Regions from separate parts of the Streptomyces sp. NPDC090442 genome, predicted to be linked through region 2. Evidence: riboswitches for the same ligand, from Rfam matches in the RefSeq annotation. Region 2 holds a riboswitch; the other holds the start of a gene.
The links. Region 2 has a riboswitch for magnesium ahead of ACIQU6_RS19905 (NRAMP family divalent metal transporter). Riboswitches for the same ligand answer to the same signal wherever they lie in the genome.
Positions count from the first base shown of each region.

Region 1 (15,318 bases), on a different contig from region 2:
GTGGTGGAGGAGTTCGGGGCGCTCGTACATGCCGACCCGCCGTTGGTCGGCCCGGCCGAGGCGGAGCGGCCCGCGGTCGTGGCCATGGTTGTGGTGGTCGCAGCGACTGTGGTGTGAGCGGTTGAACACGCCGTCAGTGGACCTGTCGCCAGCGCGGCGGCGAGCCCGACGGCCAGACAGTTCGCCGATCGACGGTGCGGGTGCCGACGCGTGCCCTGTCGCAAGCGATGTCGCATGAGTGCTCGTCTCTCTCGGATCGCGCTCGATGGGATGGCTCTTGTCGCGTCGCGCTCAACGCGGGAGCGCCGCGGTGTTGTCGCGCAGTTCGCGCAGGTGCTGTCTGGTGAGTTCTTCGGCGGTGGTGGGATTCCGGTCCCGCACCGCCTCGAAGATCGCCCGGTGTTGGTCGCGGTCGCGGGGCCGGTCCTGGATGAGCCGCCGCAGGGACCGCTGTTCTCGGTTTCGTGCCGCGAGCAGCGAGTCGACGACTTCGAACAGCATGGGATTGCCGGAGCAACCGGCCAGTTCGCGATGGAAGTTGCGCGGGCCGGTCCGGGGCACGCGTGACCGTGTGGCGATCTCCACGGCGATCTCCAGTCGCGCCAACTGGTCGTCGGTGCGGTGCTGGGCGGCGAGCGCGGCGATGCCTGGTTCGATCGAGAGCCGTGCCTCGACCAGGTGGAGGATCTGCTCGTCGTGGAGGGGCATGGAGTTCGGATTGAGCATCAGTGTCCGGCGCACGCCGGGGCCGACGAAGGTGCCGGAGCCGTGCCGGAGTTGGACGGCGTCGGTCGCCTGGAGCCTGCGGAGGGCTTCTCGGAGGGTCGGTGGGGTCACGCCGAACTGGTCGGCCAGGGCCCGCACGGTCGGCAGGCTGTCACCAGGCACGAGCCCCCGCTCCGCGATCAGGTCGAGCAAGCCGGCGGCCAGACGCTCGGAGAGGCCGCCTGGCGGCGACTGCGTCTGGGCCTTGCTGTCCGCCGTGCCGGATGGCATAACTCGCCCTCCCGCCAACGCAATTGACCAATTGACCATATCAATTGCGGCAGCGGCGGGGACGGACTTCGGGCAAGAGGAGTCGAGGCCAGGGGACGGCTACCCGGTGGGGTGGGCCGGCCGCGGCTCCTGACGCGTCCTCGCGCCATGCCCCGGCCTGCGGCGCGCTGTTGAGGCGAGCGGGGCACGCGGCGAAGGCGACGCGCCGGCCCGCATGACGTGCCGGGCCGACCCTAGGGCCGACGGGTCGACGAGGAGGTGCCGCGGACCTGGAGGCCGTTGAGGAGCTCCTGGGTGGCTGCCGCGACGGCGTCGACGGCGTGGTCGAACACCTCACGGTTGTGGGCCGCCGGTGCGCGGAATCCGGAGACCTTGCGGACGTACTGCAAGGCCGCGGCGCGGATGTCCTCGTCGCTGGCTTCCGGCGTAACGGGCGGGCGGAGGGTCCGGATACTGCGGATCAACGCCGTATAGCAGGTTGGAGCGGTGACCATCATCTGACCTGCGTCGCAGCATGCATGTTCGGGTAGTTCACTGCGTCTTCATGTAGTACGTCGCAGAGGTTTGCGTGATCGTTTTCCCAATCGTTTCCCAGTTTCCCGTCTGGTCGAGCCGACTGGAACGCTTGAGCCCAACTGGCCCGTCGCTGCATGGCGGTCGTCGGCGATTGGGTGGGTATCCCCGATGATGAGAGCTGCCTGGGACGACGGATCACGTAACGCTGGGAGCGGACATGACGGTGGGGGCCGGCACGCGGCAGGAGCGCGTCGCGGCGCGTGTGTGGATGGTGCGGTTGGATCCCGATGGCCGTCCCTCCGCCGGCGTGGTGCGCCTCACGTGTTCTCGCTCGGCCTGCGCGGACGTGCGCTGTGCCAGTGCTGTTGAGGGGCGCAGGGCCGCGGTCGCGCACGTCAACATGCACCTGGCCCACCTGCGCAAGGACGGTGGGCCGCGCAGTGCGGCCTGGTGCGGCTGCCGCACCGCCGAGTGCGCGTGGCATCCGGCGGCAGGGGTGGTGCGGTGCGGCGGTCCCGTGGTCTTGTCCGTGTATGCGGACCGGGCCGGGCGCTTCTTCGGCGGGGCAGCCACGGCGGACGCCCACCCACCTTCGACAAGCAACTCTACAAACAGCGCAACATCGTCGAACGCTGCTTCAACCGCTTGAAGCAATGGCGCGGCATCGCCACCCGCTACGACAAAACCGCCGAGTCCTTCCAAGCAGCCGTCACCCTCGCCTCAACTCCTGATGTGGGCGTGACATTTGAAGACAACTCCTAGTGCCGGAGTTGAGCCGGACGTACTCCGCTGCACGCAACGTCGACCACTGCACCGGGGGGCGATGGGCTATTGGCGAGCGCCCTCAGCCCAGAGCGTGGGAACGGTCCCGGGTATCCAATGAGCGACTGACCTGTGCGCGTCAACGCAGACGTATTGCTTCCCTTGGTAGACCACTACGTCCCCCTTGGAGTACGAGCGGCCAACGCCCCATAAAGGCGCCGACTTCGCGACTTCCGCCATGAGATCGCCCCTCACGAGCCCGACATCCCGCCGACCGCCGAAGATCCTTGCATGGCGTTACGTCGACAAGCTACTCCTCTGGACAAGAGAAGGTCGCGTCCCCGTACAACCCGTACCTTGTGATCCGTCCTCGGGTGCGCCACATGGTGCGCAGCGTCGGCTTCACCGCTACGACAGGATGCCCCGGAACACCGGCCGGTTCGGATGCCGTTTCCGTCCGCGATGCCGTGGCGGCCATCACTTTCGGGAGAGCGGTTCGATCGCCACCGAAAGCTCCTTACCGATGTCGAGAACCGGCACCCCATGGCTTCGATGGAGCCGGCCCGGAGCCCTCGGATCAACAACCCCTGAGCAATCCCGTCACCTCGAAGATCATCATTTTGAGAATTCCCAGCAGATCTTGACTCAGGGTTGACCTTTTCCCGGCAGGGTTTGTAGGGTCTCTGACGCATGCACCTCGTTAGGTGAGGCGTCTGCACGGACATAGGCCACTGACCCTAAACGTCGAAAGACGCCCCGGTTCAGGACAGCTCTTCCCGGACTAAGGGTTGAGCCCAAGTGGCTCCCGCGAGGCGGGCACGCCGTGCAGTGCTAAAGCTCTGTCGAGAGAGGTGCCGGGGCTCTTTGTGAGCGCCTTCTCCTTGCCTCTGTGCGTGTTCCCACGGCGCCCCCGTGCGCCTTGAGCAGCAGGAGGTGACGACGATGCGAAAAGACTCCGCCGGTTCTCGGAGCGGTGATTCGTCATGCGTCAGTACGTCGTCACCTTCCGCTGGCTGCTGATCACTGCTCGGTCACACCCGTTCTCCGCGGTCCTTCCGGGCTGTCCGGGGTCCGACTGAATACTTCCCGGCGCTTGCGCTGCCACAAATAGGACGCTCACCTACGGGTGTTCACCGAGCATGCCCAATTTTCGCTCGGCGCGCCCTGCGGATAACTCCGAAGAGGTTTTCCCATGAATCGTAAGGACATATTCTTCTACGCCCGTGCCCTGTTGGACCGGCCGGACGGCGACGCGTTCACAAGGCTGATGCGCAGTGCGCCGCCGGCCGACATCGCCGACGTCCTCTGCGACAGCTCACCGCAGCGGCTGGCCGCCGTCCTGACGCCGGCTCCGGCCAAGGACCAGGCTCGTCTGTTCGTCGAGCTTCCGGACGCGCAGCAGGACGCCGTCCTGGCCGCGATGCCCGAGACCGCGGTGGTGTCACTGGTTTCCGCGCTGCCCTCCGACGAGCGGGCCGACCTGTATAACCGACTCAGCCCGGAACGCCAGCGCCGGTTGCTGCGGTCCCTGGCCCAGGCCGAGCGCGATGACATACTGCGCCTCGCGTGCTACCCGGAGGGCACCGCAGGCGCGGCCGCCACCTCGCAGTACGCCACCGTCGCCGCGGGCATGACCGTGGCCGAGGCCCTGCGCACGATCCGTACCACCGCGCCGGACAAGGAGACGATCTACGCGGTCTACGTCCTCGACGACGCGGGCCGTCTGCGTGGCTCCGTCTCCCTGCGTGACCTGGTCCTGGCCGCCGACAACGCCTCGGTCGACGAGCTGATACACCGCGGCCCCGTCACCGTGCGCGCCGACGACCCTGACGAGAAGGTCGTCGAGTCCGTCCGTCGCTACGATCTGCTGGCTGTTCCCGTGATCAACCGGGACCACCGCATGATCGGCATTGTCACCGTGGACGATGCCATGGACATCGACCACGAGCAGGACGCCGCCCAACTCGCCCGTTACGGCGGCACCTCCGCCCCGGGCGGGCCCGACCTCGATCTGTGCGCGTCGCCACTGCGCCGGATCTTCGGCGTCCGTGTGTTCTGGCTTGCCATCCTCACCGTGTTCGGCCTGGTCACCAGCACCTTCGTCGCGGCTCAGGAGGAAATGCTCGAAGAGGTCATCATCCTGGCCGCCTTCATCGCCCCCATCGTTGATATGGGCGGCAACACCGGAAGCCAGACCGCCACTCTCGTTCTCCGTTCCATGGCGCTGGGTCAACTTCGTGTGCGGTGGCGGGACATCTGGCTCGTCGTGCGAAGAGAAATTGGTGTTGCCCTGGGGCTCGGAGTGGTCATCGCCGTATTGGAGGTCGTCCTCGCCTACTTCGCCAAGGGCGGCCTCAGCATCGGAGTTCTCACCACCGTCGGCCTGAGCATGTTCACGTGCACTGTGCTGGGCGCCCTGATCGGCAGCCTTCTTCCTTTCGTCGCACGTCGCATCGGCACGGACCCCGCGACGCTCAGCGCACCGCTGATCACCTCGGTCATGGACCTGATCGGTGTGTTCGTCTACTTCGGCTTCGCCTACATGTTCCTCGGCCATCTCCTCGCCTGAGCGGAGCCGTGAGACGCGGACACGCAAGGCCCATCGGTCAAGAGAGGAGAATTCATGGGTCGTTGCCATATATCTGATCAGCCGGCCAGTTCCGGTAGCTTAGCTTGACGCTTGGCAGGGGTTTCCCGGCCAAGCGTTTTGCGTGGACGGTCGTCGAGTTCGGCTCCGATGGCGCCGCGGACTTCGCAACTGTGGGCGGTGAGGTCAGCATGGGGTCGTCGCGGTGGATTCGGGAAGCGGCTCGTCCCAAGAGCCGACCGTCGAGGTCGGGCCGGCCGTGCTGGATGCCGTGGGCGCTCCCCGGTTCTCCTACCGGGCCCACAAAGGACGAAGTCTCTGAGAGGGCTGGTCTCTCTCACAAGATCGTGCGCTGAACCAGGGCTCGCGTTGGCCGCCTGTGGCGCCACGCTCGACGTCCGTGCCACGTGAGGGAGCGCCTCCCGGCCGTCGGCCGCCGGACCGGTTCGCCGAAGCGATCTCGGGCACCGGGGCCGTTCCCGCAGGCGGTGCCGGCCCTGCGCCGGTTCCGCGAGCACGGCTGCGTACACCGCCTGGCTCGCGACGTCGGCGCGTCTGTCTCGTGAAGTCCATCGCTGGCGGGGTGTTCGGAGGTGCCGTTGGCGGAGCGGCTGGTCAGGCTCCCGGCCCCGCGCCATCGCCGGGGCGTACGTCACCCGTTCGCGGCGGTGCTGCTGATCGCTGCGTCCGCCGTGGTGGCGGGCGCGCGGTCGTACGCGGCGATCGGGCAGTGGGCCCGCAGTGCCCCGCAGTAGATGTTGGCCCGGCTCGGTGCACGCCTGCTGATGTCGCTGAACGTACGGATCGCGCCGAGTAGATCGACGATCCGGCGGATCGTCTGCACCGTCTGCTCGGGAGGCCTGGCGGACCTGAGCGGCGAGGTTCCGGTCGGGGCGGAGTCGGTGGCCGCGGACGGCAAGAGCGCCCGCGGTTCCCGCCATGGTCAGAGCCCGGCCGCGCATCTGCTCACCGCGATGACCAGCGACGGGCAGACCGTCGCCCAACTGCGGGTGCCGGGCAAGACGAATGAAATCACCTGCTTCGCGGCCCTGTTGGATCCCTTCGACCTGGTCGGGACCGTGGCGGCCGCCGACGCCTTGCACACACAGCGTGACCATGCTGTCTTTCTCGTCGAGGTGAAGAAGGCGCACTACGCGTTCACGGTGAAGAAGAACCGGCCAGCGTTGCACGAGCGGCTTTGCACCCTGCCCTGGGAGCGGGCGACCGCGAAGTTCTACGACCGCAGCCAGGGCCACGGCCGCAAGGAAACCCGGGTAATTCAGGTGCTCACCGTCGATGACCTGGACTTCCCGCACGCAGCGCAGGTCGCGAGGATCACCCGGCATCGCACCAGCCTGAAGACCGGGAAGCGGACTCGCGAAACCGTCTACGTGATCACTGATCTCACCAGCTGACAGGCGTCACCAGAGAAGATCGCCCGCTCGTGGATCACAGTGGGTGATCGAGAACCGGCTGCGCTTCATCCGAGATGTCACCTTCGACGAGGACCGCTCCCAAGTCAGCACCGGCTACGGCCCGGAGAACATGGCCACCCTGCGCAACCTCGCGATCAACAAGCTCCGCAAGAACGGCCACACCAACATCGCAGCCGGCCTCCGCAAGATGTCCTACGAACCGTTCACCCGCCCCCTCAACCTCCTCGGCATCGCCCCGTAACCAGCGGCACCTGGGACAGCGACAAGATGGCGTGGGACGGGACAACAGGGATTCGTGCCGGACCGCCCCACGAAGTGGCGGCGACAGGCTGACCGTCAGTGCCCTGCGGCCAGCTGAACAATTTTGACGACGACCAAACCGACTGCAATGACCAGGTAGCCGCGCAGCGTGAGCAGTCCGGCCCGGCGCAGGGGGGAGAACTTCGGTTTCTCCAGGGCGGACAGTGCGGGGGTGCGCCACGCCATGCGGTCGGCCTCCAGCAACGCCTTGCGTTCTGCCTTGCTCAGGGGTTCGGGTACGGCTGGATCGTCCTCGTCCATGGCGTGCAGCCAGGCGGCTACTTCCGCGGCGGCGACTTTAGCCGCATGCCGCGACCGCAGGGCAACGAGGGTCCCGCCGAGACCGCCGACGGCCGCGCCGAGCGCGAAACCGGCCTCCAACTGCGTTGTGGTCAGGTTCGGGAAGAAGGTGGCCGCGGTCAGTGCCAGTGAGAGAAGCACCAGCGTCCAGACGATCACGCCCGCGACGATGTTCTGCTTGGTGGTGTTCACCCATGGGCCCAGCACCGACCGGTCGTTGCACAGCAGGACGAGGAAGACGGTTGCCGAAGGGAGCAGGACTCCCGCCAGTGCCTGGACGCCCTGGGTGATCAGGCCCTGGACCTGGTCGTTGGCTGCGAGCGTGACCGTGGCGGAGATGCCGATCAGCAGGGCGTAGCCGACGTAGAACAAGGGCCCCGCGACGTCAGGCCGGGTGAGAGCGTGACGCTCGACGCCGCGATCGCCCCGATGGCGCCCGGTTCCTACACGCTGGTGTGGACTATGGATGACGTCGGCACCGCTCGCTTCACCGATCGAGGGGTGCCGGGTGCGGCTATCAAGTTCTCCGTCGCCAACATCCCACCGCAACTCACGGCCGAATCACCCGGCAGCGGGGGCATCCTGCCCTCGCTGACCCCGACGCTGTGGGCCGCAGGGAAGGACTACGACCACTATCCGAGCAGTTCGATTCCCACTTCGTCTGCACTTCACCGAGTTCGCCCGGCCCCGGTGTCCCGGAGACCACCGCCACATCGACCCCGGGCTGACCGCTCAACCAGTCCCGCAGTGCCGCCAGATGCGACTGATCGGAGACCGCCAGCTCCACCCCGTCTCTCGTGGGAATCTCCGTCAGACGACACGAACCTCCTGGGTTGGTATCAGCGTTCAGCCGACATAGTCCCAGGAAGCTGACCGACCGGTGGTGGAATTGCGCATCCCGGTTACACGACCTGTCGGACACGGCCCTGCTCTCTCCCGAAAACTCCTTGGTGGCCAGGGGCGTGCCTGCCTCGTTCTGCCGTGCACCCGTGAGAACCACTAACTCTGCCTGCCTATGCGGCAGTTGCGGCACGCTGAGCAGTTTCCTCCTTGGCGCTTGACCAGCTCAGTCATGATGTGCCGCTCTGTCGCGTCGTGCAGCACCCGAGGTGTTACTACGCACACGACCTTGCCATCGATCTCGCCTCGGAAACCGTGGAAGTCTGGCCTGAGATCGAGCATGACCATCTCGTGCGCGGCGTCGCTGAAGCTGTCTTCGAGGTGATCGCGCTCGCCTCGTGCTGGTGTTTGTCGGCGTGGCCGATCCTGGTCAGGTGTCATTGGGGTCATCACAATGAGGATTGGTGGGGTCCGTGGGTAGCCACTCCCAGTCGGACGCGCATAGCAGCAGGTCTAAGTCGTCGGCGGTCGGACCCCAATCGGTGGCGGCCAGGACGTTGTAGAAGGCGATGTAGGTCCGGTCCTCTGGCGTCGCCTGCCGGGAGAGTATGCCGACCACACCGAGTCGTTGCCCGCATCCGGCAGGGCACAGGCGGGGCCTGGCCAATTCCGAGTCCGTATACTCGCGAGCCGGCATGCTCAGGAATCCGCAGCGCTCGCACAGTTCGTGGACGAAGGTCAACGTTTCGTGATCCATGGTGCCTGTCCTCCCTGCGATGGGGCGTTGGGCCAGGGCCACCGGTCCGCGACCGTGGCGGATTGTTGTCACCGCTGGCCGGTGGGCTCGGGCGGGCCGGGCTTGGCAGTGCCGTTCAGCGGCAGGCTGATCACAGGCGCACAGCGCGACGCCCTTCGCTCCGCGATCGTGAAGAACCCGGACGGGTCCAAGTCCCTAACTCCCAAGGGCAGGAGAGTCGGCTTCGGTGGCTGCTCCTGTGTGCGGAACGTCCAGGTGTGCCGAGACACCTCGGCGCCGGAGGTCCGCAGTGGCTCACTCACTTGGACCCAGCCCTTGCCCAACTCCGGGTGGCACAGCTCTCGTTCATCCGTACCGTCACCCGCGGCGCCCGTGCGGATGGTCGCCAGCAGGGTCCGGGTCCGGGCATCTTCCCGCGCCAGCTTGCTCAATTTTCTGAGCGGCGGGTTGTGCGGGTGGCGGGCGAGGGCGGAGCGTAAGGCCGTCACCGTTGTCGGCCCCCAGGTCTGCTCCCAGTCGGGAAGCAGGTCATTGCGCGCGTGCTCGTCGAACAGCATGTAGTAGTGGATGTTCACCGGGACGCGTTGGTCGGTGAACAGGCCGACGAAATTCGCGTTGTAGTCGAGGATGTTCCCGGCGAAATCTGCGAGGTACTCGATTGCGATGGATGTCTCGTCGCTGAGGATGCCAAGGCCGGATACGGCAATTGCGGCTTCGGCGTACAACGGGAATGGAGGTTCCTCGCCGCGAGCGAAGCTGAACAGACTGCCCCATTCCTGTGGGCTGAACCGCAGGATGCGCGCTACGCCCCGCAGGTAGTCAGCCGAAGGGTTGTCCAGCAGCCCGCGTTCCAAGCGCCCGTAGGTGCCCGGGCTGCGGCGCGTGACGGGGTCATCGCCCAGGAGTAGGTCCATGTGGGCCTGAGACAGGCCCGGGACCTTCAGCCCGCGCGGGTCACCGCGCTCAAATCCCAGACTGGCGGGGCTGATTGCTTCTCGCCCCTTGCGCAGGAGATTTCCCAACGCCTCGGAATCGTTTGCTCCCCGAGCCCGCCTTCCGCCCGGGATAACGCCGGGTGAGGCGTCTATTGGGAGCGCTCGAACTACCTGCAATTTCATCCCCCTTTAATGAGTGAAGCCGATCAGCAATGCTTCACTCCGCGGTCGGGAAAACCGCCCGTGCGACTCATCGCTGAATGCTCCGTGCGTTTGCTCGAAACGGCACTGCGCGCTGAAGGGGGCACGTGGCCAACCAGAAAGTGGCCCACGGCGAGTCGTAGCTCGATACCGCGACGGCGGTTGGCCGCCCTTGCGACAGGGCGGCCACCGCAAACACAGACGCACTACCAGGACGGAAACCAGAAAACCGACCCGAGGCGCTCAAAGCGTGTGCGACCACGCCGGGGACAGGATAGACCTTCCGCTACGGAGTTGTCATGACTCCTCAGGCGCGAGATCTGGCCTGCTCCCGAGCCTCGCTCGAAGGGAGCCCAGACGTGTCACCTCGACGACACAGCTCACCATCACCCACTTCCCAGCCGCCGGCCGGCCGACGCCGGGTACTGCACCGCGCCGCGGCGGCATCCGCCCTCGGCGCCTCCGTGGCCCTGGCCGGCTTCGCCACCGCGGCGCCGGCCCAGGCCGCCAGCCCCACCACCTGTCGCGTCACCACCAAGTCCTTCAACCTCCCCGGCAAGCCCGACGTCACCGTCAGCGCCAGCATCTGCGCCCGGTACACCGGCTCGTGGGGTGGCTACCGCCACTACCGTGCCTGGCTCGGCCGGGTGGAGTGGACCGGCGACGCCTGGTGGATTGGCGGCAAGAGGTTCAGCGACTTCTCCTTCTATGTGAAGGCGCACCACGGGTCGAAGTCGATCGGTACCTGCAACTACGTGTGCGACGTCCAGGACCTGCACACGGAGATCAACAGTCGTAACGACGGAGCGTAGCCGTTCACTTCGACCGACTACGGCTCGGTCTCGTTCGCCACGAAGTCCGCCAACTGGTACGCGGACGCCACCGTCAACGTCGACATCACCGACGACGGCTTGCCGGCACGGTCCTGGAACCTGCGCAGGACGGCCACGGTCACCTGACGCCGACCTCGTCAACTCCACGTGCCACGGGGCTCCTTCAACGCCTGACGCACGTGCACAGCACCTCTCTCCATGCGGCACGCACCGCCGTCACACCCACCACCTTCCCTTCGTGAGGACACCTCAATGAATGCGCGACGTCTTCTTCGCAACGCTGCTACCGCAACGCTGGCGACGGGCCTGCTCACCGGGGGCGCCGTGGCCGTGGCCGGCCCGGCCTCCGCCGTCGGCAGCGGTGCCTGCGTCCACTTCACCGTGCCCAACGACAACCTCGACAACCACCGCTACCCCACGGCGATCGGGATGCCCACGGTCAACGGCCTCAACCTCCGCACCGGGCCCGGCACCGGCTACTCCTCGCTCGGGAACCTCAACGCCACCAGCTCCGCGATGCGGATCACCTGCACGTCCTCCGGTGACCGGTGGTTGTACGGCAAGGTCACCGCCGGCCCCAACGCGGGCCGATGGGGCTGGGTCTCCCGGCAGTACACCCGCCTCTACGCGGACTAACACAGCAACTCCCGTGCACGTGATGCCCGTTCAGTGGCGCCCTCTCGGGTGATGCCCATGAGCGCGCCGTTACGTGCCGCACAGGCGCCGAGGCCCCTTGCCTCCCCCGCAGAGGCGGTCTCGGTCTGACAGGGGTGTCGCCGTCGGTGGGCGCAAGACGGCGACACCCCTGGTCTCCCCTGCAAAACGGCCGGTGACCTCGCCCATGCCACCTGGCCATTTACCTCGATTCAGAGAGAAGACATGTCGCCCAAGCCGCAGGACGCATCGCACGCAACCGCACCTGACATGGCCACCACCGATCGCCGACCGGTCCTGATCGTCATCGGCGCGGGAAACCACGACGATCACGCCCACCTGCTCCAGCAGATCGCGACCGTGCACCCGGTCGTGCTGCTCGATGCCGAGCCGCCGGCGTGGACCTGGGAGTACGTCGCAGGGCTGTGGGCCTTGAGCATGGACGACGAGGAGAGCGTGCTGGCCGCCGTGAGGCACCTGTCGGCGGACCGCGGCGTGGCCGGGGTGATGACGTATCTCGCCGAGCACGTCCCCATGACGGCCCAACTCGCCGAGCAGTTCGGTCTCCCCGGGATGGGGACCAGCGCCGCGGCTGCCCTCCGCGACACTGCCGTCACCCGGCAACTACTGGAGCACGCGGGCGTTCCGACGCTCGCCTCCTACGTCGCAGAGACCGAGCCGAGTGCCGTGGACTTCGCCGGCCTGCTCGGTCACCCCGTGATCGTCACGCCGCGCGGCGCGACCGCGGCCCTCGTCGGCGCCTTGAGGGCCACCACACCCGATGAGGTGCGTAGTGCCTATCGCGCCGCGGCCGTGGAGTCCTACGGCCACGGACCCGGCGTGCTCATCGAGGAGTGCCTCGCCGCGCCGCAGATCAGCGCGCAGTGCGTCGTGCGCTCGCCGACCGACGTGCGTGCCGTGGCCATCACCCGCACCTCCCTGAGCGCCAAACACCCCACCGCGCAGGTCACCTCCCTGGACATGGTGGTGGCCGCCGAGGACTCCCTGCTGTCCGACCCGGCGATCCTGACTGTGGTCCAACGCGCTGTGGAGGCGCTGGAGTTCGGGTCGGGCGTCGCACGCGTCACCATGTGCCGGGCACCGGGTGGCCCCCGCGTCACCGAAGTGCAGGGGCACCTGGCGGACGACCTCGGCCCGCTGCTCGTCCACCACGCCCTCGGCGTGAGCCTGCCGGCCGCGGCCGCCACGCTCGCCACCGGCGGCAACCCCAGCCCTGAACCTTCTCGGGACAGGGCCGCTGCCGCACAGATCCTCTACGCCGCGCAGGACGGAACCCTCAGCCGCCTCACCCGGCGCGGGGCCGACTGGCCGTGGCTCGCGCGCCGTGCCCACGGCGACGCGCATGTCGGCGACCACGTCCAGGCCCCGCCGCACCCCAGGCACACGGACCGCCTCGCGTGGTGGGTGGTCACCGGCCGCAACTCCTGGGTGTGCGCCACCCGGCTCCATCTGATTGCGGCCACGGTCACGGTCTCCATCACCCCCACCCAGCCCACCATCACCGCCGCCGACGCCCGCTGACCTACGCCAACCTCCCGCCAGGAGCCGCCCGATGACCCCCGCAACCGCCCACGTCCCCGACGCCGCCCCGGTCACCACCGGCACGGTCGCCCTCATCGTCCCCGGCCCTGAGGCCGCGGAGCTGCAGGAGGAATTCCGGCGCCAGGGCCAGAGCTACGTCACGGTCACCCCACCCCTGCACACACTCCCGCTCAACGCCTCCGCGCCCACCGTCGCCGACACCGATACGGTGCTGCACCAGAGCCTGCGCAGCACCGTCCGGCACCTGCGCGCCCGCGGCGTGAGCGCGGTGATGCCTGGCAGCAGTCTCGGCCTTGACCTGGCCGCGCGCCTGGCCGAGCAACTCGGCCTCCCGGGCAATGAGCCGTCCAACAGCGTGCTCAGGCGCGACCGCGGGGCCCAAGCCAGCGCCTGGGCACGGGCCGGCCTGAGCACGGCGCGCACCCAGCGCAGCAGTGGCCTTCCGGCCGCAGTGCGCTGGGCGAAATTCGTTGCCCTCCCTGAACTCGTGGTCGCGCCGGGGGACACCTCCGTCTCCGGCCCAGCCCGCGTATGTGCTGCACACGCCGACATCGCCGCAGCCTGGACCCGCATGCGTACCATCGCGCACCGCCAGAGCGGATCACGTCACGTCGTCCTCCAGGAACGGATCCCCGGTCGCCAGTACACGGTCCGCACCACCACCCACGAGGGCCAGCACACCGTCACCGAAATCTGGGCTCTCACCCACACCCCCAACGGCCTGCGTGATTTCGCCGACCTGGTGCCGACCCACGGACTACTGCACCGCTCACTGACCCACCTCGCACAGCAGGCCCTGACCGCGCTCGGCGTCCAACACGGGGCGATGCGGATCCGCATCGCCCACCCCGAGCACGGGCCCGTGCTCCTCAGCGCCCGCCTGGACGTCGCACCACCACCTGCCCAGCCGGCCAGCCGACTCCACACCCGCCGCGTTGAACTGATCGCCCCCGCTGATGGCACTCTCAACCGCCGGTTGCTGCGCTCACTTCACTCCCTGCCCACCCTCAGCGAATCCTCCGGCGAGCTGCGGCCTGGCGCCCTCGTTCCGCGCACCATCGACCACCTCACCTCGCCAGGCACCCTTACCCTCACTGGCGGCCCGGCTGCGGTTGAGACTGACTACCAGACAGTGCGCAGCCTGGAGGCCCGCGGCCTCTACAACCAGGTCGGGGGCGAGCTGTGACCACGGCCCTGCCCACGCCCCTCATCCCAACTCGCCGGCCGGCGCTGGGTGTCTATGGCATGTCGGGATACCCCAGCCCAGCCGCTGGTGTCGAAACCCTCCTCGCCTACGCCGCCGCCGGCGCCGACGTCCTCGAAGTCGGGATCCCCATCGGATCTGACGCCTATCCTCGGCTCGACGGCCACGACATCGCCACCGCCCACCGCCAGGCCAGAGGGGGCACCGAAGGTGCGCTCTCCACCGTCGAGCGCCTCAGCGCCGCCACCGACGTACCGATCGTGGCGATGGCGTACTGGGCCACCGCCAGGACATGGGGACCGCGGCAACTGGCCCGCGACCTGGCCGCCGCGGGAGCCCGCGGCGCCCTCCTGGTCTCCGTGCCCCCGGAATTGGTCAGCATATGGACCGCGGTCGGCCTCGATGCAGGACTCCACACCCCGCTCCTGACCAACCACGGCGGCTCACCCAGCGCCCGCGTACGCACCGCCCAGACAGCCAGCGGATTCGTTTACGTGCCTGCCGCCGCAAGCACCGGGCACCGTGGACCTATCCAACTCGGGCGCCTGGCCACTGAAGTTGAACAGGCCCGCAAGGCCGCCCCCGACCTTCCCATCGCGACCGGCGTTGGATTGTCCACCCCGACCCTGGCCGCCACCGCCGTTCGTCGCGCCGAGGTCGACGCCGTCATCATCGGCTCACCCCTGATGCGCGCCGCGGCCCGCGTCGGTCTCAACGGCGCCGCGCAACTCGTGGCTGACTACGCCCACGCCATCCGCGAGGCGGCGCAATGAGCACCGCGATCTCGTTCCGGGGTCGCCGCACCGCCACGGTACGTCGAGCAATGCTCATGACCTGTGGATCAGCCTCGGGGAGGCGTGCGGAAGGCGTACCTTCCCAAGGTGATCCCGTGATGGTCATCGAGTAGGCCCGCGTTGCAGCGCGGGTCGGGAAGGTACGCCCGCGCTCAGCGTAGTCAATGCCAACGGCACCACCACGACCGGCTCCCTGATCGACGAGGTCGTCCGCGAGGGCGCCAGGCGGATGCTCGCCGCCGCGTTGGAAGCCGAAGTCAACGCCTACATTGCCGAGTTGGCTGGTCAGCGTGACGAGCTCGGCCACCGGCTGGTGGTGCGCAACGGATACCACCAGCCGCGAAGGGTCACGACCTCGGCGGGTGTGGTGGAGGTGAAGGCCCCGCGGGTGAACGACAAGCGCACCGACCCGCAGACCGGTGCGCGCAGAAGGTTCTCGTCGGCGATCCTGCCGCCGTGGTGCCGTAGGTCCCCGAAGATCAGCGAGGTCCTGCCCCTGCTCTACCTGCACGGCCTGTCCTTCGGCGACTTCATCCCCGCCCTGGAGCAGTTCCTTGGCTCGGCCGCCGGCCTGTCACCGGCCACGGTCACCCGCCTCACTCAGCAGTGGCAGGCCGACCATGCCGCATTCGCCGGGCGT
Region 1 covers NZ_JBIVXW010000061.1:1,121-16,438, reverse strand. The annotation lists gene ACIQU6_RS32880 (alpha/beta hydrolase family esterase) at 1-86, opposite strand, end outside; gene ACIQU6_RS32875 (FadR/GntR family transcriptional regulator) at 292-996, opposite strand; gene ACIQU6_RS32870 (DUF2277 family protein) at 1,230-1,460, opposite strand; partial or broken gene ACIQU6_RS32865 (transposase) at 2,074-2,274, shown strand; gene ACIQU6_RS32860 (carbohydrate-binding protein) at 2,341-2,514, opposite strand; M-box (ykoK) riboswitch at 2,964-3,132, shown strand; gene mgtE (magnesium transporter) at 3,467-4,843, shown strand; gene ACIQU6_RS32850 (transposase family protein) at 5,455-5,616, shown strand; gene ACIQU6_RS32845 (ISAs1 family transposase) at 5,617-6,276, shown strand; gene ACIQU6_RS32840 (hypothetical protein) at 6,320-6,538, shown strand; gene ACIQU6_RS32835 (hypothetical protein) at 6,634-7,269, opposite strand; gene ACIQU6_RS32830 (hypothetical protein) at 8,168-8,494, opposite strand; gene ACIQU6_RS32825 (hypothetical protein) at 8,563-9,408, opposite strand; gene ACIQU6_RS32820 (hypothetical protein) at 9,990-10,442, shown strand; gene ACIQU6_RS32815 (hypothetical protein) at 10,460-10,585, opposite strand; gene ACIQU6_RS32810 (hypothetical protein) at 10,716-11,099, shown strand; gene ACIQU6_RS32805 (acetyl-CoA carboxylase biotin carboxylase subunit family protein) at 11,388-12,659, shown strand; gene ACIQU6_RS32800 (hypothetical protein) at 12,691-13,866, shown strand; gene ACIQU6_RS32795 (tryptophan synthase subunit alpha) at 13,863-14,657, shown strand; partial or broken gene ACIQU6_RS32790 (IS256 family transposase) at 14,872-15,318, shown strand, end outside.
Region 1: another riboswitch for magnesium. It lies ahead of mgtE (magnesium transporter); the one in region 2 lies ahead of ACIQU6_RS19905 (NRAMP family divalent metal transporter).

Region 2 (15,318 bases):
CGACCAGGCCGGCGTAGACGGCGTAGAAGCCCTTGGCTCCCTTGATGCCGCGGTGCAGGGAGTGCTTCATCCCGAACACGTCGCCGATGGCGTAGGCGGTGGACAGGGAGACGGCGAAGGCGCCGATGATCGCCGCGTCCAGCAGGGCGATGGCGAAGAGCACTCCGGCGACCTTGCCGGCCTTGGCCTCGATGCCGGTGATCAGGCCCGCGGTGTCGGTGAAGTTGCCGAAGCCCTTGGTGCCGGCGAAGGCGGTAGCGACCAGGCCCATCATGGCGGCGGCGCCGACGATCACGATGGCGATGCCGATCCACAGGTCGGCCTTCTCGTACTTCATGAAGCGCGGGGTGATGCGCTTGTCGATGACGTAGGACTGCTGGAAGAAGAGCTGCCAGGGGGCGACGGTGGTGCCGACGATGCCGATGATCAGCAGCATCACGGTGGCCAGCTCGCCGTTGCCGCCGGGGATGGTGGGAATGACGAAGTCGTGCGCCATCTGCGAGGTCTTGGGGTGGAGCATGAAGTAGAGCGGGACCAGGAGCAGCGACCCGATGCACAGGGCGACGGCGATCCGCTCGAAGCGGCGGAAGGAGCCGGTGAAGGCGGAGGCGATGATGATGGCGGCGGCCAGGATCACCGAGCCGGTCTTGGGCAGGCCCAGGTAGTCGGCGGCCATGGTGATGCCGATGAACTCCGTGACCAGGGTCAGCGCGTTGAGCAGGAACAGGTCGATGACGGAGAAGGCGCCCCAGAACTTGCCGAACCGCTCCAGGATCAGGCGCGCGTGGCCGACCCCGGTGACGGCGCCGAGTCGCAGCACCATCTCCTGGTTGACGTAGAGGACGGGAACGAGCAGGAGCAGGGTCCACAGCAGGCTGGTGCCGTAGTTCTGGCCGGCCTGGCCGTAGGTGGCGAAGGCGCCGGCGTCGTTGTCGCCGACCATCACGATCAGGCCGGGGCCGACTATCGCGAGCAGCGTCTTGAGTTTGGCGGAGAGCCCCAGGCGCGGGGCGGTGTCGTCGACCCTGATGGTGCCGAGCGCACCGCGGATGTCACCGATGTGGGCGTCGTCGAGCACCGCGCTGGACTGCGGCGGAGTCGATGGCGTGGCAGTGGTGGTGGTCAGGTTGGTCATGGAAGTCTCCCGTCCCCCAACGGGGGAGGTTTGGGGCACGCGGCAACGATCCCCCTGCGAACGCGCAGCACAGCGCCCCGGCACGGCAGGTGGCCGCACGGGTGCGTGGGGGGAGGGTGCCTATATCGAGCAGGAGGTTGTTACTGCGTACCGGAGGTCGAAGAAGACATCGGAGAAGACATACGCATATGGGGCCGACTGTGGCCCGGACTACTGCAATGGCCGTCCATGGTGTCTCTCGCCTCCTTCCGGCCGGGGCGCACGCGGGCGCCAAACGGACACGGCAAAGAGCAGGCCGGTCCACGATGACCGGCTCACCCCAACTCGTCAGAGCTTTGGCACTCCACGGCGTAATCCCCGTACGGGGGAAGCCACTTGGGGTCACCCCTTAGGTCGGGGAGACCTGTCCTGAACCTGGGCGTCTCTCGACGTCGTGGGGTCAGTGGCCTGTGTCCGCGAAGACGCCTCACCGAACGAGGTGCCTCTGTTTCTTCTCTTCGAACGGCTGAAATCCTACCCCCGTACTTGCATGGATACGCAACTCTTTGACTCAACCTTGACCGGCGCCGCGCGGTCTGACTGGCGGAGGTGGGCGGACGAGTCGCCATGCCTGGGAGTTGTGGTGGGACGGGCGCGCGTGCCTGGACTGCCTGGCCGGCGATGCTCAGCTCAACTACTCCTGGGGGAAGACTGGTTGACGCGCAGTCGGCGACCGGGAGAGCACGTCGTGGTCAAGCGGGTTGCCCGAGTCCTTCACGTTGCGGGAGCAGGGGCTCCGGGGTCGTCGTCGGGCTCCCCCGGCCAGTGCCGCACGCCGCGGAGCACGTCCAGGAACGCCCGTTCCGCGGGGGACAGCAGGCGGTCGCGGCGGTGGACGAGGCTGATCGGGCGGGGGCGCGGGGTCGGGGTGACGGGCAGCGCGGTGAGGGTGCCGGCGCGCAGTTCGTGGACGACGGCGTGTTCGGAGATCAGCGCCAGGCCCACGCCGGCCGCGACGCACTGTTTGACCGCCTCCGGGCCCCAGGTATCCGCACGCGGGACGGCGCCCAACTCCCGGTCGGCCAGCACGCGTTCCTGAAGCGCACGGGTCTGTGGACCCGGTTCGCGGAGCAGGAGGCGGGCGCCGGCGGCGGCCGGGTCGTCCGGCGCCACGGCGGTGCGGCCGGTCAGCGGGTGGTCGGGGCGGCGATCAGGACCAGGCGCTCGTCGAGGACGGACTCCACGGCCAGGCGGTCGCCGAGCGGGGTGCCGGCCACCACGGCGATGCCGATGCCGCCGCGCGCTCGCGGTGTGGATGGCGGTGCCGACGGCGAGCGAGCCGGTGAAGCTGATGCCGGCGACCTGGGGGTGTGCGACCAGCGCGGCGCCGGCTGTGGCGTCCCCCTGGACGAGGTTGAGCACGCCGTCGGGGACCCCGGCCCGTTGCGCCGCGTCGGTCAACAGTGCGGCGGTCAGCGGGGTCAGTGGGGACGGCTTGAGGACCGCGGTGCAGCCGGAGGGCAGTGCCGGGGCGACCTTCCAGACCGGGATGGCGAGCGGGAGGTTCCGGGGCGAGACCAGTCCGACGACGCCGAGCGGGCGGCGGAAGGTGTAGGCGAAGGTGCGTTCCTCCTCGACGGGTGCGGTGACCCCGCCCAGCAGCCGGGCCCGGCCGGCGGTGAACTCCAGTACCGCGCGGATCCGCGCCACCTCGCCCCGGGCCTCGGCCCGCAGCTTGCCCTGCTCGCGGACGACGGCGTCGGTGAACTCGTCCTCACGGTCGGCGAGTTGGCGGCGAGGGCGGTGAGGTGGGCGGCCCGTCGGATCGGGCCCAGCGCCCGCCACCCGGGCAGCGCGGCGGCCGCGGCGGCCGCGGCGGCCGCCGCCCGGTCCGCGTCCGCGCCGTCGGACTCGGCGAACTCCCCCGGATGCCCGCGCAGCTGATACACGCCTGTTCCACCAATCGATGCGCCAACTTCCGTCCTGCCGGCGGGCGTTCCGGGACGCGCCGTCGGCCTTCACGGCAGGCGGCGCAGATAGGGGTCGGTCGGCCGGCGCGGTAGGAGGCGGATGCGCGCGTCGACGACGGTGCTGCCGTCGGGGCGGGCGATGACCGGGGTGCACGTGGCCTGGGCCAGTTCGGGGAGGTCGTCGGCCAGCTGGGAGAGGCGGGCCAACAGGTCCTTGAGGGAGGCCAGATCGGCCGGTGGGGCGCCGCGGTGACCGAAGAGGAGTGGGGCGCAGCGGGGCGTGGTGAGTAGATCGTGGACGTCGTTGTCGGTGAGGGGGGCGAGGCGGGCGGCGTGGCCGGTGAGCGGTTCGCCGGTGGTGCCGCCGGGGCCGAAGACGACCAGGGCGCCGAAGACCTCGTCCTGGACGACGCCGGCGAGGAGTTCGGTGCCGCGTTCCGCCATCGGTCGGACCAGCGCGCCGGTCATGGCCGTGCCGAGGCGGGCGGCCAGGGCGCGGAAGGCGGTCCGCACGGCGTGCCGGCCGCGGAGGTCGAGGAACACGCCGCCCCGCTCGGCCCTGTGGACGAGGTCGGGTCCCTCGGCCTTGAGTGCCACCGTGCCGGAGCGACTGGCCAGTCGGGCGGCGGCGTCGACGGCCTCCTCCTCGGTGGTGACGTATGCCTGTGGGAGACGGGGGATGCCGTAGCAGTCCAGGAGTCGGGCGGTCTGGCGGGCGTCCAGCCAGCCGCCGGCCGGGGCCTCGGCGAGGAACTCGGCGACCAGGGCACGGGCTCCCACGGCATCGGTGTCGGCCGACTCCACCAGGCAGCCTGGCGGGCGGGCAAGCCAACGGGCGCGCGCCACGGCATGGCGCAGCGCGCGGGCCGCCGACCGCGCCTCGCCGTACGAGGGGACGGCCCGCCCGTCGTCCGCGTGCAGCAGTCGGACGCGTTCGGGCTGGTCGGGGCGGACGGCGAGGATCGGGCAGCGACCGCCGGAAGGCATGACGGCGGCGGAGGTGAGTGCGGTGGTCGGGTCGGTGTCCACCGCGGCGGTCAGGGCGGTGGGGACCAGGGCGACCAGGATGGCGTCCACCGCTCCGGAGGCGGCGAGGCGGTCCAGGCATCGGCGCAGCGCCGCCGCGGTCACGGACGGCATGGTGTCGATCGGGTTTCCGGCGCTGGCGCCCGCCGGCAGGTCGCCGAGCATTTCCTCCGTGAGGGCCAACGGCAGTTCCGCTACGTCGAGTTCGGCGTCGGCGCAGGCGTCGGCGGCCAGTACGTCGACCCCGGCCGCGTTGGAGATCACGGCGATGCGCGGACCGTTGGGTAAGGGTTGGGAGTGCAACAGGGCCGCGGTGTCGAGGAGTTCGCCGAGGGTGTCGGTGGCGGTGATGCCGGCCTGTCGGAACAGCGCGCGCCGGGTCGTGGGCGGGACGGCCGGCGCTGCGATGTGGGAGGCGGCGGCCCGGCGGCCGGCCGTCGAACGTCCCGCGTCGACGGTGAGCACCGGCAGCCGCCGGGTGACGCGCTGTGCGGTACGGGAGAAGGCGCGGGGGTTGCCGAACGACTCCAGGTGCAGCAGGGCCAGTTCGGTCCGGCCGTCGCACTCCCACCACTGGAGGAGGTCGTTGCCGCTGACGTCCCGCTCGTCGCCGAGCGAGACGAAGCTGGAGACGCCGATGCCCAGGCGGGAGAGTCCGTCCAGGAGGACGGTCCCGACGCCGCCCGACTGGACGGCGATGCCGGCCGCGCCGGGCAGCGGTCGGTCCACGGCGACGGTCGCGTCCAGGCTGACGTCGGGTTCGGTGTTGGCGATGCCCAGGCAGTTGGGACCCGCCATCCGCATGCCCCACCGTCGGCAGGCCGCCGTCAACTCCGCGGTGCGGACGACGTCGAGGCCGGCGGTCACCACCGCCAGGGCCTTCACTCCGGCCCGGCCGCACTGTTCGGCGACCCGCGGGACGGCCGCGGCCGGCACCGCCAGGACGGCGAGGTCCGGCGGGTGCGGAAGGTCACCGACGGACGCGAACGCCGGGATGTGCAGGACGGTGCGGGCGTGCGGGTTGACCGGGTGGAGGAGTCCGCGGAAGTGGCCCTCGCGCAGGTGGTGCAGGACGGCCCGACCTGCGGAACCGGGCTCGGTGCCGGCACCGATGACGGCGACCGAACGGGGCCGCAGCAGCGGACGCAGGCTCGCGGTGCCGGCGGTGCGGCCCCGCAGGTCCACGGCACAGCGGTACTTCTCGTCCGGTTCGAGGCGGATGACACCGTGCACGGTGGTGTCCTCGTACCGCCGGGTGACGTGCAGGCCGAGGTGGGCCAGGATGCGGTGGATGGGGTGGTTGTCGGCGAGCACGTCGGCGGTGAAGGCGGTGACGCCGTTCTCCCGGGCGGTGTGCACGAGGTGTTCCAGCAGCAGGGTCCCCACGCCCCGGCGGTGGAAGTCGTCGGCGACGGCCAGGGAGATCTCGGCGGTGGTCGAGGTGAGCGTGGTGGTCGTCCGGGCCGTCTCGACGGTGGTCGGGGCGACCCCCGCGGCGGCCGGGGCGCTCTCCTCCGAGATCGGCGCATCGCCGGTCTCGTACTCGGCGACGCCGACCAGTCGGTCGCCGTGCAGGGCGACGAGGGTGCGGTGTCCGGGGCCGCCGCGGGTGCAGAGCCGGTCCGCGGCCCGTTCGCCGGAGCGTCGGCTGACCATGAAGAACCGGTTGCGCAGGCTGTCCGCGGACATCTCGCCGTAGAGGCGCAGCACTTGCTCGCGGTCCGCCGGGTCCGCCGGCCGCAGTCGGACCGTGCTGCCGTCGGCGAGCAGCGCGCAGACCGTCGCACACACGGTGCGAACGGCGGTGGCCGTGTCCGTCATGGTGCCTTCCCCTCCCCGCGACCCACTGTTCCGTCGCCACGAACTGCGACGTCTTCAGCGTGCGGGCCCCGGCCCGGGCGGCGTCAGGGGCCGTCCGACCCCAACTCCGTCCGGTCGGCCGGGGTCCGCCTGCCGCCGGCCCGCCCGGCCGTAGCTCGTCACCGACGCGGCCGCGCAGCCACGGGTCAGGAAGCGGCCTCCGCCCCCACGTCGAGGACCACCTTGCCCGCAACGCGCCGGTCCAGCAGCGTGTGCGCGGCCTCGGCGATGCGCTCCCAGGAGTCGCGCCGGTCGACCTCCGGGGAGAGCCGGCCGTCCGCCACGAACCCCAACAGGGTGGCCAGGTCTGGCCCGACCTCATGGACGTCGCCGAACGTGCTGATCGTCTTGGCCGGTCCGACGAAGAACAGCGAGTACGGCGCGAACTCCGCCGGCTCGTCGGAGGCCCAGCCGATGGTCTGCACTCCCCCGCCCGGCGCGAGGAGTTCCCAGGCGGCGGCGAGTTGGGGGCCGCCGACGTTGTCGAGGATGAGGTCGACCGGCCGGTCGATGCCCTCCAGGCCGACCACCACCTCGTGGGCGCCCAGTTCGGCCAGGCCGTCAGCGCGTGCCGACGATCCCACCGAGGCGATGACATGGGCGCCGCCGAGGGCCGCCAGTTGGACCGCGTAACGGCCGACGCCGCCCGCCGCGCCGGTGATCAGTACCCGTCGACCCAGGATTGCACGGGAGCGCAGCGCGCGGAGTGCGGTGATGCCGGCCATCGGCAGCGCCGCCGCGTCGGCGAGGTCGACCTGGGCCGGGACTTCCGCCACGGCGGTGGTGTCGACGGCCATCCGCTGGGCCCATGCGCCGGCGCCGAACGCCGCGACTCTGGCCCCTGCGGACGGTCCGCTGCCGTCTGCCGCGGCCCGCACGACGACTCCGGCGGCGTCGTAGCCGTGGACGGTCCCGGCCGGACGACGTCCGGCGAACGCGACCTCGCCGCGGTTGAGGGAGATGTGTCGGACGTCGAGCACCAACTGGTGTGGTTCCGGCTGGGGTGCCGCGACCGACCCGAGGCGTAACGCCCCGGGAGCGTCGGGATCGACGACGAGTGCGCGCATGCTCATGAAGATGCCCTTCGATAGCCGTGCACCATCCGGACCGTCAGTCCGTTTGATGCACGGTAATATCCGGACTGACAGTCCGTCTAGTGCTTCTTCTCTCCAGCTGCGAGGTACAGATGACCGGAGAACGCACCCGCACCGAACGCGCCGATGCGACCCGCAACCGTCGCGCGGTACTCTGTGCGACCGAGCAGCTCCTGGCCGAAGGCGGCGGGGACCATGTGTCACTTGACCGCGTGGCCGCGCTCGCCGGGGTCGGGAAGGGCACCGTGTTCCGGCGCTTCGGCAGTCGTGCCGGCCTACTGCAGGCGCTGCTGGAAGAGCGGTCCCGCGAACTGCGCGAGGCCGTCACCAACGGGCCGCCGCCCCTGGGCCCCGGAGCGCCGACCCGCGAACGGCTGCTCACCTTCCTCGACGAGCTCGGCGCGATCGCCGAGGGCAACGCCACCCTGCTCTCCGCGCACGAACGGGCCTGCGCCGAGGACAAGTACGGCGATCCCAGCTACCAGTTCTGGCACCGCCATCTCAGCGCCCTGTTCGCGGGCGAACGCCCCGACCTCGACGCCGACTTCCTGGCCCACGCCCTACTCGCCGTCTTCGACGGCGACTTGATCCGCCGCCTGACACCGGCCGACGACCCGCGTCGCTTCACCCGCTCCCTCCAGCAGATGGCGTTGGCGCTGCTCGACCGCGGCTGAACGACAAGCTGCCCACCTCTCGACGGGTGATCCATGAGCGGTGCGCAGCCGCCGAAGTACCGCTCAGGCTCCGCCCGTTGACGGTGGCTTGATGAAGGCGCCGGCGGCTGCCGCGAGGGCGGCGGTTCTGGCCGCGCGGCCGGGGAGTTGCGGGTCGGGGGCCAGGCGGAGCAGCAGCAGTTGGTGGTAGGGCGGGGCGGTGGCGGCGAGGAGGAGTTGCCTGGCGTCGGTGTCGGGTGGGAGTTCGCCGCGTTGGACGGCCCGGGCGACGACGACCTCGCAGCGGGCGTACCGGTCCTCCCAGAGCCGCTGTTGGGCTTCGGCGGCCTTCTCGGAGCGGAAGGAGGCGGCGATCAGCGCGGTCACGACCGGCGGTTGGGCCGTGAGGGCGGTCTGGATCTCCTCGTTGAGCGCGGTCAGGTCTCCTTCCAGCGAGCCGGTGTCCGGTGGCTGCCAGTCGTCGTCGCCCGCCGCGTCGAGGACGTCGGCGAGCAGGCCGCCGACGTCTCCCCAGCGCCGGTAGACCGTTGTGCGGTGCACGCCGGCGCGGGCGGCGACGGTGTCCGTGGTGAGACCGTCATAGCCGTGTTCGCCGAGCTCCGCGAGGACCGCGTCGAGCACCTGCCTGCGGATACGGGCGGTGCGGCCCCCGGGGCGGCGCCGGGGCGGCGTCCGGGCGCCCTCTGGTTCCGACGCCCGTCCAGGGGTTGGTTGTTGGGGCGACTCGTGCGGTGATTCTTTGCCTGTGGGAGTCATCACTGGATTTCCGATTGCTCAGGGGGCGGTGCTGTGCCAACATCCTAAAGCAGCAGTTGTCGCACTAGGAGAGTGATCGATGTTCCTTCAAAGCGTTCGCCCGGCCACGCGGCCCTTGATGACCGCCTCGTTCTCGAATGCTTTGGAGTCCTTGTATGCCTACCCAGATCACCGCGCTCGCCGTCAGCAAGTCCTTCGACGGCAGGCCCGTTCTTGACTCGGTGACCTGCTCGCTCGCCGCGGGCGAACGGACCGGGATCATCGGCGAGAACGGATCGGGCAAGACCACCCTGCTGCGCCTGCTCGCCGGGCGTGAACGGCCCGATCAGGGCGAGGTCGTCGTCCAGGCCACCGGCGGCGTCGGCTATCTCGCCCAGGACGAACGGATGGTGCCGCAGGCGACCGTCCAGCAGGTCATCGACCGGGCGTTGAGCGATCTGCGCGCCGTCGAGGAGCGCATGCGCCGCCTGGAGGCCGCGATGGCCGACGGCGACGAGGCGGTCCTGACCGAGTACGGCGAGCTGATGACCGTCTTCGAACTGCGCGGCGGTTACGACGCCGACGCCCGCGTGGAACGCGCCCTGCACGGTCTCGGCCTGGGCCTGGTGGGCCGTGACCGTACCGTGGGCAGCCTGTCCGGCGGCGAACGCGTCAGGTTGCGGCTGGCGGCCGTCCTGGCGGCCGCACCGGAGGTGCTGCTGCTGGACGAGCCCACCAACCACCTCGACGACTCCGCCCTGCAGTGGCTGGAAGACCATCTGCGCACCCGGCGGGGCACCACGGTGGCGGTCTCCCATGACCGGGCCTTCCTGGAGCGGGTCGCCACCAGCCTGTTGGAGGTGGACGCCGATCGGCGCCGCGTCGTCCGGTACGGCAACGGCTACGCCGGCTACCTCGCCGAGAAGGCGGCGGCCCGGCAACGTTGGGCGCAGGCACACGACCAGTGGCGGGCCGACGTCGACCGGCTCCGCGAGACCGCGGCGACCACCGCCCGCCAAGTGGCCCCCGGCCGCCCGATGAAGGACGGCAACAAGATGGCCTACGACCGGGCGGGCGGCCGGGTGCAGCAGTCGCTGGCCAGTCGGGTGCGCAACGCCGAGGAACGGTTGCGCCGGCTTCTCGCCGACCCCGTTCCGCCCCCGCCGGAGCCGCTGCGCTTCACCCCCGTACTACGGGCCCGCCGCCTGGAGGGCGTCGTACTCGACGCCGCCGACCTCGCCGTCAGGGACCGGCTCGTCCGCACGAGCCTCACCGTCAAGGCGGGCGAGCGCCTGCTGATCACGGGGCCGAACGGCGCGGGCAAGAGCACCCTGCTCCGCGTCCTGGCCGGGGAGGTCGCCCCCGACGGCGGGAGCGTCGTTTGCCGCGGCAGGATCGGCTACCTCCCCCAGGAGCCGCGCCCCGGAAGACCGGAGGAGACCGTGCTGGCCGCCTTCGCCCGCGGCCGGACCACCGGAGTCGAGGCCGGGGGGACCGACGAGCACGCCGAACGGCTGCTGTCCCTGGGCCTGTTCGACCGCGAGCAACTCACCGTTCCCGTCGGCCGGTTGTCCACCGGGCAGTTGCAACGCCTGGCCCTGGCGCGCCTGCTCAGCGAGCCGGCGGACGCCCTGTTGCTCGACGAACCCACCAACCATCTGTCGCCCGCCCTCGTCGAGGACTTGGAAACCGCACTGGACGGGTACGACGGCGCCCTCGTCATCGTCAGCCACGATCGACGGCTGCGACGGCGCTGGCGGGGCGACCGCCTGGACATACCGGCGACCGAGACGTCCACCACCGAGCGCTGAGCCCTCCGGCCCCGCAGACATCCCTCAGTCAGACACCCCAGCGCCCTTCCGAGAGAAAGCCATCCTTGATGCCGCCTGTTCCCGCCGACCCCACCGTGCTGCACCCGATGCCCGGCCAGCCGCGCGTGGTGCTGCTCAAACCGCTGGTCACCTCACCGCTGATCGAGGTCGGTGACTTCTCCTACTACGACGACCCCGACGATCCGACCGCCTTCGAGACCCGCAACGTGCTGTACCACTACGGGCCGGAGAAGTTGGTCATCGGAAAGTTCTGCGCGCTGGGCGAGGGCGTGCGGTTCATCATGAACGGCGCCAACCACCGCATGGACGGCCCCTCCACGTTCCCCTTCCCCATCATGGGCGGCTCCTGGGCCGAGCACTTCGACCTCGTCTCCGGCCTGGAAGGGCGGGGCGACACCGTGGTGGGCCATGATGTCTGGTTCGGTTACCGGTCCATGGTGATGCCGGGCGTCCGCATCGGCCACGGGGCGATCATCGCCTCCGGCGCCGTGGTCGTCGACGACGTCCCCGACTACGGCATCGTCGGCGGCAACCCCGCCCGCCTCATTCGCCGCCGCTACAGCGACCCCGACATCGAGCGCCTCCGGGCCCTCGCCTGGTGGGACTGGCCGCTCCAGCACCTCACCGCACACGTCCGCACCATCATGTCCGGCAGCATCGACGACTTGGAGGCCGCGGCGGCCGAACTGACGGAATAGGCGGCATAGATGAACGAGACGCGAGAATCAACGCAAGGTCCACCGTCCCACTCCCCCGACCCGCCCCCGCGCAGAATCGAGCCGCCGTCAGCATGCCTGCATCGCCCACCCCCACCCCCATCCCGTTCGCCGACGCCGAACTCAACCTCAGCATCGGTGCGGGGTATCAGGTGACGGCCAGGCGATAGACCTGCCGTGAGCCGCCTTCCGGGCCGGGGTCGGCGGCCTCGGCCGGACTGAAGCCGAGGCGCTCGTAGAAGACGCGGGCGCCGCTGGCGGTCGCGCCCGGATGGTCGGCTCCGAAGGTGATCACCTCAATGTGGCCCGGTACCGAGACGAACCGACGTAGCGCGTCCGCGACCAAGGCCCGGCCAACGCCCCCTCCGCGCGTCTCCTCCGAGACGACGAGCCAATCGACGTGGTAGGTCGGGGCGTTGCCACCGAACAACAGGCCACCGACGACATCCGACCCCGATACGGCGACGAGCGCCGTGGACCGGCGTAGGTGGCTGTCCACGGCGCGGTGGAATCCCGGGTCCTCGACCATCGGGCCGAACCAGTGCTCGACCTGGGCGGCCAGGTCAAGAAGGCCGGGGAGGTCCTGCTCGCGCGCGAGTCTGACGATCACTCGGGCAGTCTCGCAGACATGGCGCGCCTCGTCACCGTCACGTCATGGAACACGTGGATCGGCCACCCGGTAGCCCGCTCGCGACGGGCCGCCCACGACGTCGAGCACGCCCCGGGCGACCTCGGCAAGTCGGGCGGGGGTGGCGGGGCGGGGGCCAGGCGATCGGCCAACGCCGGGTCGTGGTCGCGCAGTTCGCGCAGTTCGCGCAGGTCGCGCAGTTCGCGCAGCAGCCATTTCCCGGCGCCCTGCCAGTGCCGACCGGACAGCAGGGCCGACTGCGCCGCCCAGTACCTCCACCGACCGCCCTTCCCACGTCAACGAGTGGCGGTAAGGGTTCTGGCGCGGCCCGGTCGCCACGAGCATGTCCAAGTCGGAGGTCGGGGTGCGCCGTTCGGTGAGCACGCTGCCGCCCACGGCCACGGTGAGCGCGTCGCCGAAGAGGTGCCGGGCGAGCCCGCGAGCGGCCGCGACGGGTTCCCTCCGCGTCATCCCCCCCGAATTCCCCAGAGAGTGCGCCGGATTCCTCCTGCTCCGGCTTGCCACGGTCGGGCCACGACAAGCGGGCAAGCAGGCATACAGCCGACGCGGCCTGGGGGATCTGACGGCTGCGCGGCGTGGGCGTGAGTGAGCGGAGGGCATGCCGCGGGCAGGCAGCGGGACTTGAGGCCCCCGGCTGCGTGCCCGTCGGGACGGTGCGTCAGAGCATGGCGAGCCGGTCCACCAGCAGTTCGGTCCTCCGCTCGGTCTCCTCCGGTGGCAGCCGTCCCGCCCGGGTCAGGGTCGCCATCCCGTGCAGGGCCGCCCAGAACACCTCGGTGAACAGCCCCGGTTGGACGCCCGCCCCGGCGACCTCCCCGAGGCTCTCCAGCAGGGCGGCGAAGGCGTCCTTCAGGGGTTCCGGGGTGTCCTCCTGCGCGAAGGCCAGGCCGCCGTCGAGTCGGAACATCGCGTCGTAGACCGCCGGGTTGTGTGCGGCGAAGTCGAGGTAGGCGCGGGCGAGGGTGGTGACCCGGGCGCGCGGGCCGTCCGCGGTGCGGGCCGCGGCCCGCACCGCTGCGGCCATCTCGGCGGCGCCTTCGAGGGCGACGGCGCCGACGATCTCGCGCTTGCCGCGGAAGTGGCTGTAGAGGACGGGCTGGCTGTACTCGATGCGCTCGGCGAGCCGGCGGGTGGTGACCGCGTCCCAGCCCTGCTGCTCGGCGAGTTCGCGGGCCGTCGCCACGATGAGGCGCTCGCGCTCCGCCCGTTCGCGCTCCTTGCGTTCCTGTACCGACATGAGTCGATTCTAGCACCGCTAGACATACAAGCGACGGCAGTACTAGCGTTGACATGCCAGCTATCAGCGCTAGGTCCCGAGGGGTCATCATGCTCAACGCACTTCAGGTCCTCACCACCGTGGTCGTCGGCGTGATGGTGGGGGTGGAGTTCTCGGTCGCCTTCGTCGTGAACCGGATCCTGGACGCCCTCCCGGAGGACAGTGGTCAACTCGGCCGCGCTCACGGGGGCCGGCTGCTCGGCGCCGTGATGCCGGTCTGGTACGTCACCTCGCTCGTCCTCGTCGCGGTCTGGGCCGTCGCCGGATGGCACCACCACGGCACCGGCCTCATCGTCACCGCCGCCGCACTGCTGATCCTCAGCGTGATCATGTCGGTCCTGCTGCTCGTCCCGATCAACAACCGGAACAAGACCTGGACCCCCGACAACCGGCCCGCCGACTGGAAGCAGCAGATGAAGCGCTGGGAGCGCTTCCACCACGCTCGCGTCGCCGTCATCATCGCCGCCTTCGCCCTGCTGGTCGCCGCCCTCACCTGACCCCGCGGACCGGCACCGCGCCGGCGGCGCACCATCCGGATGCGGGCCGTACTCGCCGGTCGGCAGGTACGCCTCGACCAACCCCCCTTCCGCATCGGGCAGTTGCGCAGGTGTCGGCACGACGAGCCGCCGGGTCGAAGATCAACGCGAGGGGGGGAACCCGCTCGTTGATCACGGCTCGGCACGCGCTCGTGCAGCCAGCCAGGCAGTGCCTGGGCCGGCTTTCGTCGCGGCCCATGGCGCCGGGAGCCAGCCCGGTGCGGGTGAGACCAGTCACATCCGTCTCGGCGCTCCTACCCGCGGTAGTAGTGCCCAACTCGCGGCCGGTCCCCGCGGAACCTCCGAGAAACCCATGCCGCCGTCGGCGCTCACTACGGTCGCGGGTCGTAGCGGGGTTCGTTGTCACCGGCTGGGGACGCGCTAACAATGTGCGATGTCGTGCAGGACGGCTGCGGCATACCGCCGGTGTTCTCCTCGACATGAGTATGGGGGGATCTCGATCCGGCCCCGCCGCGGTCTCCGCTGCGTGGTCCGAGTGCACGGAAGAAGGTGTCCCCATTTCCAGCGTCGCCCTGCTCGCCCAGTCTTCGGCGGGCGCCGCGACGGCCGCACTGGCCGGCCGGACGATGGCCTTCCTGGACTACTTCGCCGGCGTCTTCACCCTGATCTCGCTGACCGCCGTGGTGGTGTGCGGACTGGTGGCCACCGACCGGCTGGTGCTCAGCCCCCGGCTCCGGGTGGCGATGCAGTCCGTGCATCGGGCGAGCGCCGTCGGGGCGCTCGGCTTCCTCGGTACCCATATCGCCGTCAAGGTCGTCGAGCGGCATACCGCCGCGCAGAACGCGGTGGTCCCGTTCACCGGTCGCGTCGCCCTCGCGGTGAGCCTGGGCACCCTCGCCGCCGATCTGCTCGTCCTGATCGCGGCCACCGGTGTGTTCCGTGGACGGTTCGCCGGTTGCCGCCGTCCGTGGCTGTGGCGGGTGCTGCATGCGACGGCGTATGCCTGTTGGCCGATCGCGTTGGTGCACGGGCTGACGGCGGGGCGCGCGGCGCACGTGTGGGTGCTGTGGGGTTACGGCCTGTGCGCGGCGCTGGTGGCGTTGGCGCTGTTGGTCCGCGGGCTTTCCTACCTGGGGCATCGTCGGTCTCTGAGTCGACGGCGGCGGGGCGCCAAGGCGTACCGGCCCGCTTCCGCCCGCCCAGCCGCGTTGGCTGCCTTGTCCGCGCCGTCCGCCCGGCCCGTGACCAGCGCCCGCACAACTGCCTGGGCGGCTGAGTCCGCGACGCCGGCGGTGCCCCGTCCGCGGTCCGCACGGGGCGTCGGCCCGACCGGGCAGCCCAGGCACGCCGCGGGGCCGCGGCATCGACCGTTCCGGCGGGCCCGACCGAGGGGCAGCGAGTGAACGACGCCCCGCTGGAACTGCCCGAGGTCGGCTGGATGGGATCGGCCCGACTCACCGCCGGTCTGGACCGCCACCAGCGCCTGGATCTCGCCGCGCACGCCCGTACCCATCAACCGCTGCGCCAACTGGACCGGGAGGAGTTGCTCGCGCTGGCTGACGCCGTTGCGCTGCCCGGTCGCGGTGGTGCCGGCTTCCCGTTCGCCCGCAAGGCCCGGGCCGCGCTCGCCGCCGCCGACCGCACCGGTGCACCGCCCGTCATCGTGGTCAACGGCGCCGAGGGCGAACCGGCCAGCGCCAAGGACAAGATGTTGCTCACCCGCGTTCCGCATCTGGTGTTGGACGGTGCCTGTCTGGCCGCGGCGGCGTTCGGCGCGGAGGAGATCGTGATCGCCGTCACCGCGGGCAGCCCCGGCGAGATATCGGTCCCGGCCGCCCTCGCCGAACGCGAACTTCCCTGCCAGGCCCGGACGTT
Region 2 covers NZ_JBIVXW010000026.1:105,569-120,886, reverse strand. The annotation lists gene ACIQU6_RS19905 (NRAMP family divalent metal transporter) at 1-1,135, opposite strand, end outside; M-box (ykoK) riboswitch at 1,447-1,620, opposite strand; gene ACIQU6_RS19900 (aldehyde dehydrogenase family protein) at 1,889-2,959, opposite strand; gene ACIQU6_RS19895 (GNAT family N-acetyltransferase) at 3,133-5,931, opposite strand; gene ACIQU6_RS19890 (zinc-binding dehydrogenase) at 6,117-7,037, opposite strand; gene ACIQU6_RS19885 (TetR/AcrR family transcriptional regulator) at 7,157-7,738, shown strand; gene ACIQU6_RS19880 (TetR/AcrR family transcriptional regulator) at 7,802-8,494, opposite strand; gene abc-f (ribosomal protection-like ABC-F family protein) at 8,650-10,284, shown strand; gene ACIQU6_RS19870 (CatB-related O-acetyltransferase) at 10,353-11,003, shown strand; gene ACIQU6_RS19865 (GNAT family N-acetyltransferase) at 11,170-11,631, opposite strand; gene ACIQU6_RS19860 (TetR/AcrR family transcriptional regulator) at 12,329-12,907, opposite strand; gene ACIQU6_RS19855 (anthrone oxygenase family protein) at 12,997-13,443, shown strand; gene ACIQU6_RS19850 (hypothetical protein) at 13,923-14,846, shown strand; gene ACIQU6_RS19845 (NADH-ubiquinone oxidoreductase-F iron-sulfur binding region domain-containing protein) at 14,843-15,318, shown strand, end outside.